Regions from separate parts of the Bacillus sp. GW823-FHT06A10 genome, predicted to be linked through region 2. Evidence: riboswitches for the same ligand, from Rfam matches in the RefSeq annotation. Region 2 holds a riboswitch; each other region holds the start of a gene.
What was found. A riboswitch is a leader RNA that binds a small molecule or an ion and turns the genes downstream of it on or off. The one in region 2 is predicted to bind lysine.
Positions count from the first base shown of each region.

Region 1: another riboswitch for lysine. It lies ahead of AC1Q8M_RS11440 (amino acid permease); the one in region 2 lies ahead of AC1Q8M_RS05090 (aspartate kinase).
Region 3: another riboswitch for lysine. It lies ahead of AC1Q8M_RS00670 (amino acid permease); the one in region 2 lies ahead of AC1Q8M_RS05090 (aspartate kinase).

Region 1 is NZ_JBXAHT010000001.1:2,242,416-2,245,618, reverse strand. It holds gene AC1Q8M_RS11450 (DNA alkylation repair protein) at 1-38, opposite strand, end outside; gene AC1Q8M_RS11445 (iron-sulfur cluster biosynthesis family protein) at 72-377, opposite strand; gene AC1Q8M_RS11440 (amino acid permease) at 491-1,957, opposite strand; lysine riboswitch at 2,070-2,263, opposite strand; gene AC1Q8M_RS11435 (GNAT family N-acetyltransferase) at 2,648-3,097, shown strand; gene AC1Q8M_RS11430 (sulfite exporter TauE/SafE family protein) at 3,134-3,203, opposite strand, start outside.
Region 2 is NZ_JBXAHT010000001.1:966,462-969,664, forward strand. It holds gene AC1Q8M_RS05090 (aspartate kinase) at 38-1,267, opposite strand; lysine riboswitch at 1,472-1,658, opposite strand; gene AC1Q8M_RS05095 (DoxX-like family protein) at 1,851-2,759, shown strand; gene AC1Q8M_RS05100 (DUF4166 domain-containing protein) at 2,764-3,203, shown strand, end outside.
Region 3 is NZ_JBXAHT010000001.1:116,285-119,487, forward strand. It holds gene AC1Q8M_RS00665 (ABC transporter permease) at 1-457, opposite strand, end outside; gene AC1Q8M_RS00670 (amino acid permease) at 518-1,942, opposite strand; lysine riboswitch at 2,090-2,271, opposite strand; partial or broken gene AC1Q8M_RS00675 (glutamate racemase) at 2,381-2,620, shown strand; gene AC1Q8M_RS00680 (DUF3626 domain-containing protein) at 2,733-3,203, shown strand, end outside.

The DNA.
Region 1 (3,203 bases), 1.3 Mb from region 2:
TCATTAAATAAAAATTTTAACGGAATATATTTACCCATTTTTTCACCTCGGTGGTCAAATGAAAACAATTTTTATTTTTTAATCGACAATCCATAAACCAAAGTCTCACTCGGAGTCGTAATACTAAAACCTGTCGTCTTATAATCAAGTTTCACGGTATCACCAGTGTAGTCTTTCGTGAATGAATCCATTTGTACGATAAGCTCTGCATCTTCATATACAACATCATCTGCGTTATATGTATCCCAAATTAAATCGACATCAACGAAAATACTACAAGAGTTCGTCATTGTTCCTCTAATGCGAACGATCTTTTTATCTTCAAGTTCTAATCTATGTATAGCTGCTTTCGCTTCATCAGTAATGCGAATGTTCATTGTATCCCAACCTTTATTTATATTTCCTTTATTATTGCAAAAACAGGAGCAATAGGGAAGTAAAGAGGTTTGCAACAAAAAACGAGCAAACAAATTTGTTTGCTCGTTTCACTTTATTTTAGTTCACATTTATCAAGTGGAATCACTTTTGTTTTTTTCGTAAATTTATAACCTAACCATAGTACTAAGAAGAGTGGTAAACCGATGTAAGAAACGAGTACACCGTTCCAATCAATTGCTTCACCCATAAATGCGCCGTAGTTTTGTCCTAAAATTACGATGATACAAAGTGTAAATGCGAAGATTGGACCGAATGGGAACCATTTTGCTCTATATGGTAAGTCATTTAAATCTTTTCCTTGTGCGATATATGCTTTACGGAAACGGTAATGACTAATTGCAATTCCAACCCATGCGATAAAACCAGACATTCCGGATGCGTTTAATAACCAAATGTATACAACACCATCACCGAATAAAGAAGCAATGAAAGCAATACTCCCAACAATTGACGTTACGATTAACGCGTTAACAGGTACACCGCGGCTATCTAATTTACCAAGAAACTTTGGTGCTTTTCCTTGGCGAGCTAAATCCCAAAGCATACGAGTTGATGCATACATACCAGAGTTACCAGCAGATAGTACAGCAGTTAAAATAACAGCGTTCATAACAGAAGCAGCAAAGGCAACGCCCGCTTTTTCAAAAATAAGTGTAAACGGACTTACTGTAACATCACTTGCAGCAAGGCTTTCAGTTGTATAAGGAATTAATAAACCGATAACGAGAATCGCAAGGATATAGAATAAAAGAATACGCCAAAAGATTGAACGAATTGCTTTTGGGATATTACGTTCTGGATCAGACGTTTCACCAGCAGCTACTCCTAATAGTTCAGTACCTTGGAATGAGAAACCAGCTGCCATAAACACACCGATAATTGCCATGATACCGCCGTTAAATGGTGCATCTGCAACAGTGAAGTTTTTAAATCCAACCGTTTCACCGCCCATAATTCCAAAAATCATCATGAAACCAACAATTAAAAAGATAATAATCGTAACTACTTTAATAAGTGCGAACCAATATTCAGATTCACCAAACCCTTTAACAGATAAATAGTTTAAAAGGAAAATAATAGCTAAACATAATCCGCTCCAAATAAGAGAAGGGGTATCTGGGAACCAAAATTTCATAATTAATGTTACGGCTGCAAGTTCAGCAGCAATCGTAATTGCCCAGTTATACCAATAGTTCCATCCAAGTGCAAAGCCAAGTGATGGATCAACAAATTTTGTTGCATACGTGCTAAAAGATCCAGTAACAGGCATGTAAGCTGCAAGTTCAGCTAAGCTTGTCATTAAAAAATAAACCATAATTCCAATTGCGGCGTATGCAATTAATGCGCCACCAGGTCCAGCTGTATGGATGACACCACCGCTGGCAAGAAATAGTCCGGTACCAATTGTACCACCGAGAGAAATCATCGTAAGGTGACGAGATTTTAATCCGCGTTTTAATTCACCTTGTCCTTGTGTAGTTTGCGTTTTAGAGGTAGATTGATTTGTTGCGCTATTCATGTTCAACACTCCTTTTCTTGTAGGTTAGGAAGGAGCGGGGGAGAAAAATACAAAAAACCGCCAAAGGAATTTGGCGGAACGTTTCACAAATAACCACCCCATCATACCCTTCCGTTAAGATAGCACCCCACGTTTACACGGTAATTTTGTAAACGTGACAGTTCTGTTCCTTTCGGAGACAGCCCCAGCTCATATTTCCAGAGAAGAAATATAAACTTCGGCAACTTTTCCTTTCAAACGGAGTCAGCTGACATTCTCTGTGTCTCGTCCGTTTTACTATTAAAAGTCGCAACCTCTACCTCATCGGATTGATGAGGATTTATATATTGCTAAGATTTTTAATATATGGCAATTGTAATGACTTTCTGAATATATTGCAAGATATTTTGTTAGGAAAAGTCAAAAAATATCGGTTATTGTATAGGAAACGCTTGCAAAACTCCACCCGAACCTACTATTATGTAGCAATAAGCAAAGAAAAAATTGTTATACAAATGTTTCGCAAAAAATATTGAAAAATCCTCTAAATTAAAAGAAAATTCAGAAAAATATAATTCGACATAACTATCAAAAGAGGATTATTCCTTAAATTCGTTTCAAAGAATAAGTATAAATTTAACGAATAGGATGAATATTCTTTTTATTTTTAGTAAAATTGGGGTATTGTTTAATTGAAAAGGGGAAATCAATATGAAATTAGAAACAGAAAGGCTCTATATAGTGCCGTGTACAGAAGAGAGAATTCAAATTGCTAACGAGCAAGGATACAATAGCGGTCCGCATATTGTAGGGCATGTAAAGAATGTAAAACAAGATGCAGCTATATTACCATGGGGCGCGTGGTATGTTCTTCGGAAAGAAGATGATAGCGTTATAGGTGATATTGGGTTTAAAGGGAAACCAAACGAGAATCAAACAGTGGAAATTGGCTATGGATTTATTGAGAAATATTGGAATAAGGGCTATGCAACAGAAGCTGTAAGAGAACTAATCGATTGGGCTTTCAAAACAGGAGAGGTAGAAACAATAATTGCAGAGACACTTCTAGATAATTATAGTTCGATTCGTGTTTTAGAAAAGTTACATATGAAGAGAGTAAATGCTACAGAAACGATGATTAATTGGAAAATAGAAAAATAAAAAATACCGCTCTAAATTGGGCGGTATTTCTTATAGTTATGGTAGCATTTGCTTCTGATCATTTGGATACTCAGCCGTTGATGCGTTAGGACGATTGGAATGATTT
Region 2 (3,203 bases):
TTAATATGATTTTTTTAGCATTACTAAATATATCAGATTAGCTCATTTGCACTAAAGGCTCAATTTTCGCCATAAATGATTGATGCAGCGCCTCAACGCCTGTTACTAAATGAAGGCGGTCAATAACGACAGACACTTTAATTTCTGATGTACTTACCATTTTAATATGAATATCTTCTTCTTTTAAAGTAGTGAACATATTTGCAGCGACACCTGGGTTAGATACCATGCCAGATCCTACGATTGATACTTTTGCTAAGTGATTTTCATGTTCTACAGATTCATAGTGAAGAGTTTCTTGATTTTGTTCCAAAACTTCTAAAGTTTCTCTTAAATCATTCGAATGAATGGAGAAGGAGAGGTGTACAGTTCCTTCATTTGTAATACTTTGAATGATGATATCTACATTAATGTGTGCTGCTGCTAATGTAGAGAAAACTGTTGAAAGCGAGCCTTGTTCTAATCCTTTAATTGTGACACGTGTAATGTTATCCTCAAATGCAATACCTTTAACGATTGATTGTTGTTCCATGTTACATTCTCCTTTTACAATTGTTCCGTTTTCTTGTTCCATACTTGAGCGAACTTCTAAAACTACATTATGATTTTTAGCAAACTCAACAGCGCGCGGGTGTAATACGCCAGCACCGAGATTAGCAAGCTCTAACATTTCGTCATAAGAAATTTCGTCTAATTTGTAAGCATCTTTTACAACTCGTGGGTCCGTCGTATATACACCTGTCACATCCGTATAAATATCACATTTTTTTGCTTTAAGTGCAGCAGCTAATGCGACAGCAGTCGTATCAGAGCCACCACGGCCAAGCGTTGTAATTTCATTTTCTACACTTATACCTTGGAAACCAGCTACGATAACAATCGTACCTTCAGCAAGATAAGATTGAATACGATCTGTATGAATGTCAGTAATCCGTGCACTACTATGTACAGATTCTGTCGTAATACCTGCTTGCCACCCTGTTAATGAAATTGCATGATAGCCTTTTGCTTGCAGTGCCATTGTTAATAATGAAATAGTTACTTGTTCTCCTGTAGATAGAAGCATATCCATTTCACGTTTACTTGGATTTTCTGTGATAGCGTTAGCGAGTGCGACAAGTTCATCTGTGCTTTTTCCCATTGCTGAAACGACAGAGACAATGCTATGACCTCGTTCATATTCTTCAATAATTAAATTTGCTACATGTTGAATGCGTTCGACGCTTCCGACAGAAGTGCCACCAAATTTTTGAACAATTGTTTCCATTACAAATTCCTTCTTTCGTCTATTTTTAAGAATAGATTAGGAAATATATAAATCCCCAATACTCCTGTAGTTACCAGAAAGACAAACAAAAAACACCATCTCAAATAAGTGAGGATGGTGCTGTTACAGGAAAAGGGAAACAGAAAACGGAGCTAATAAAAAAACCGCCAAAAAAGGAATATCATAAAAAAATGATATCTCTTTTTTGTAGATAGCTCTTCATACGTACACGTCTGTACATATGACAGTTCTGTTTCTATTCGAAAACAGCCCCAATTGATAAATGCAGAGAAATTTATCAATTTCGGCAATACTTCCTTTCATCTAAGTTCATAGACATCTCTGTGTCTCCATTAGAATACTCATAAGTATCGCAACCTCTATCTCACGTTTTAGGCGAGAGTGTTTGATTTATGAAGTTGTTGGTAACATTTGTTTTATAATAATTTAAATTTTTCGTGGAATCAAGTGTTTTATATATATTTTAAAAATTCTTTCTTTTTTTGAGGAAGTTTGTGAAAAATGTAGCAAAATAAATTCATTGCATGTACATTAAACTTATAGTGCATAGGAGGTGGGGAGAATGAAAAGGAAACAGCCTATTTATGTTGCGACAAAAATGAACACGACGATGGAAAAATTATGGGAATATACGCAAGAACCAGATATACATACAGAGTGGGATGCTCGCTTTACTGAAATTTCGTATTTAGAGAAAAAAGAAGGAGAACCACAGAAGTTTTTGTATAAAACAAAGATTGGATTTGGGCTTGAAATAGTTGGAGAAGGGGAATCAATAGGTGAAATAAGAAAAGAAACTGGTGAAAGAATTTCTTCTTTAAAATTTTGGACGGATAATACATTATCTCTTATTCAAATAGGACGTGGTTATTGGAAGTATACGCCCAATAAAGAATACATCCATTTTGAGACACAATATGATTATGATACAAGATTTGGTCGTATAGGAAATGTGATAGATTCCTATATTTTTCGTCCGTTATTAGGTTGGGCGACTGCTTGGAGTTTTGATGCCTTAAAATTATGGTTAGAAAAGGGGCTTCATCCTAGGTTACTAATTAGAAGAACAATGACGTATTGGCTCGTATGTTCTTTATTTGCTTTTGTATGGATATATCAAGGGATAGTGCCAAAACTACTGTTTACTCATTCAGAAGAAGTAAAGATGCTTTCTTTATTAATCGGTTCAAATGAAAGTAGTGTATGTATACTTAAAATAATTGGGGGGTTAGAAATAATTTTCGGTGTCGTATGGCTGTTGCCACTAACAAAACGAAAATTATTTATACTGCATATTATTGTATTACTAGTTTTAACGTTAGCGGCAGGATTTACGAATATCGCAAGCTTTACAGGACCGTTTAATCCGATTACATTAAATGTTCTTTTAATGGGGTTATCAATTGTCGGTTATATAAATAGTTTCGATTTACCAAGCGCGAAAAATTGCAAGAGGGCGAGAAAGGGATAAGTATATGGCTAATATGTATGAACGATTATTAGGGGATACCTATAAAAATCTTCATCCTGAATTGCAGAAGCGTTATGCGATTACAGAAGAGAATAGTTTTACAGGGGAAGGAAAGATGGATGAAATTTACGGTGGCTCTTTTTTCGTGAAATTTATATTGAAAATTGCATCGAAGTTTCGAATGTTTTTCTCGGAACGAGGAGAGGAAATTCCATTTACGATACAAAACATAGCTGAGCGAGATGAATATGGACAAGAATTAGTAAGGTGGAACCGTACTTTTTATTTTCATAATAAGAAAAGATATTTTAATGCAGTTATGCAGTTTGATGAAAACGAAAATGAAATTGTAGATTATTTTGGTGAACCACATTTACTCGTTTCTACACTGCATTTTCATATCGATGAGTTAGGGGCAATGCATATTTCTTCAAAGAAACAATG
Region 3 (3,203 bases), 850 kb from region 2:
AATGTATGTACATGTTCCAAGCTTTCGTAATCATTAATACGATAAAGATTGTACACAAAAAAGGTACAGTTAATTGCAATGATTGCATAGCAAGTGGAACGAGAATAAGGAACGTAAATAACAATGGGAAAAGCTGAATGATGTAATTGTATAGAAGAGATTTTTTGAAATAAGATGTTAATTTCTCTTCTAGTGCTAGTAAATAGACAGCATCAGGTTTTTGAATAAATGTACGGATAGGGCATCTCGTTATAATGAATGTAAGTACAATCGTGATGAGTAGTAAAGATATTCCTTTAGAAGGAGATGTTTTTAGAAACTGAGCATAGTAGTATGCGCCAACGCATGAAATAAAGATAAAGCTATATAGTAAACTGTTAATCATACGTGCAAAGTATGTAATGATATTTTGAATATGTTGTTGGAAGCGACTGCTCCATAGCGATTCGATTGACATGTTTTTCACCTCTTTGTTCTATTATATATGTTTTACAAAAGAAAAAACGAGCAAATTGCGTTATGCAACTTGCCCGTTTTTCTTTTCGTTATTTTTTTTCTGATCACGATTCATTAATGGATAGAAAGCAAATCCAATTACGAATAAACCAATTCCGAGAAGGAACGTTTTTATATCGGATGCGCCGGTTTTAATAACCCATAGTGCGTAGCAAAGTGCGATAACTGCGACTATGCCATCTGTAATTCTTGCCCGCATTTCATTTTTATATGTTTCACCAGTTGCGACTAGTTTTAACTGGAAGATTGGTGAAACGAGATATGGAATGAGGTAGGCCAGTGTTGATACGGTAATAACGAATGTATAAGCTTCCGCAATGGTTCCTGATAATGTTGAGAATAGGAACACTTGCGACATAATGTTTGTTAATCGTAATGAGTAAATTGGACTTCCTTTTTTATTTGTTTTTGTGAAGAAGGAAGGGAAGAAACCTTCTTTTGCTGCTTGATATGGTACTTCTGAGCTTAATAAAATCCAGCCTAAGATAGAACCGAACAGGGAAGTAAGAGCAAGTAATGCCATCAGTTTCCCGCCGCCATGACCCATTGCAGCGTTTAGTGCATCTGCTAATGGACGTTCAGAAGTTTGTAATTTATCAACGTGAAGTACACCCATTGTTAAAATTGTAATTCCTAAGTAAATCGCAACTGTAATAAGTAATCCCGCAACTGTTGCACGTTTTACCGTTTTTGGAGAAACAGCACGGTTTGATAAAAGAACGGCTGATTCAATTCCGATAAACGCCCAAAGCGTTGTAAGAGCAGCTAAATTTACTTGTGAAAGAAGACCATGTGATACACCTGATTTATCAATCATCGGCGTGTACCATTGTCCAAACTTAGAAGCTTCGAATGCAAATAACGTAACGACGATGAATAAAAGGAATCCAGTTACTTTCGTTGTTGTTGCTAAGAAGTTTAGTTTTCCAGCTCCGCTTACACCATTTGTTAATATAATATGAGTTCCCCAAAGTAAGATGGAACAAATCGTAAATGTAATTAGTTTTCCGACTTCTATGTTAAAAGAACCGATTGAAAATAGTAGTCGCGTATCTTTCATAATTGGGAAGAAGAGTGATAAATATCCCGCAAATGATGTAATGATGGCAACGTTACTTGCCCAGTTTGCAACCCAATATCCCCATACCATACTGAATCCAGCCATTTTTTTCTTTTTTGGTGTTGAGAATAAAGCATATGCATGACTTTGTGGTCCTGTCGTTAAATCAGGACGACGAATTGCTAAATTACCGAAAACAAGAGCTAGCATTAAAACACCAAACCCTGTTGTTAACCAAGCTAAAGTGACACCGAGTGGGCTTGCTGTTTGTGCCAACGTACTTGGCACCATGAAAATACCAGCGCCAACCATGTTACCGACAACGAAAGCTGTTAGTACCCAAAAGCCCCATTTTTTTTGTTGCATAGAAAATACCTCCAAAGTTAGTATAACCAAGTCAAGCGAGGAGATATGTATGTCTTCCTGAGTCAGGAAGAGAAGTCCCAAACAAAACAAAAAAAGCACGTAATCTGCCGCTACATGCTTTCTATCTTATAAGAAACCCACGACATACCTCTCGATAGCTCTCCACAAACGAAACGTTTGTGACAGTTCTGCACTTATTAAATGCAGACCCAGCAAGCGTGCATGGTGGACACGACTTACTTCGGCAACCATTCCTTTCTCATTCCTTCATCAATGCCACTACATCTCCTGAAATGATACTCTTAATGATTGCAACCTCTACCTCACCGAGATACGAATGAGGATTTAAATATTAAATTAACGTCTTTAAGAGTAACAAATGTATTTTTATACGTCAATGGATATAGTAATAATCAGATTATAGAGAAGAGTTTGTGATTAAAAAGGGGGTTAGGAGAAGATGTAACGATTATTAGTTCTGCAGAAGAAACAGCGATAGAGTTAAGTACCATTTTACAGCACAAAGGAATTTTGTCTGACAATCTGAATCCGAAGCATCGTTTTTTTACAACGGGATCTGTTTTATCATTTGAACATATTGCTGAGCGATGGCTAGGATATCACATTTCTGTAGAATGTGTGGATTTACCCGTAAAGAATGCTCGTATCTGTAATTAGACTGTATTAAAGTACTTTTTGTTCAATAAATTAGGTTAATTGCATAAGAAGGAAAAAATGCACTTTTAATTGAAAGGATTAAGGTCATTTCAATTAAAGGGGAGATTGGATTATGGAATTATCAAGATCTCAATTATTTGCTTTAGAGTATATTTCAAAATATGCAGAGAACGAAAAACGTGAGGCTAAAGCAACGATTAATCATATACTTAAAATGTCTAATATTACAGATGAAATATTTGAAGAAGCTGTCGCTAATTTAAAATCTCATGCAAGGATTGCTTTACACTTTCATCCAGACAGACTTGATTCGAGTATGAAAAGTGTTGCTGAAGCATTGTTTGAGCAAGGAGTATATAAAAGTCAATTTGAAACATTACTATCTAATGGAAGCGTATCTGCTTACCCTGGTGGTGAACGTGACCTTTGGGAAAAGAGAATATTTGGAGGGGCATATCAATTAGAAGGCGTAACGAATGAGCAACGGCCAAAATACGGAGCGCTAAATTTAATGTTACATCCAGATGGGCCGGCTCCGCGTTTTGGTTCATGTTATTTTCTTTTATCTCCAAAAGTTTCTTCG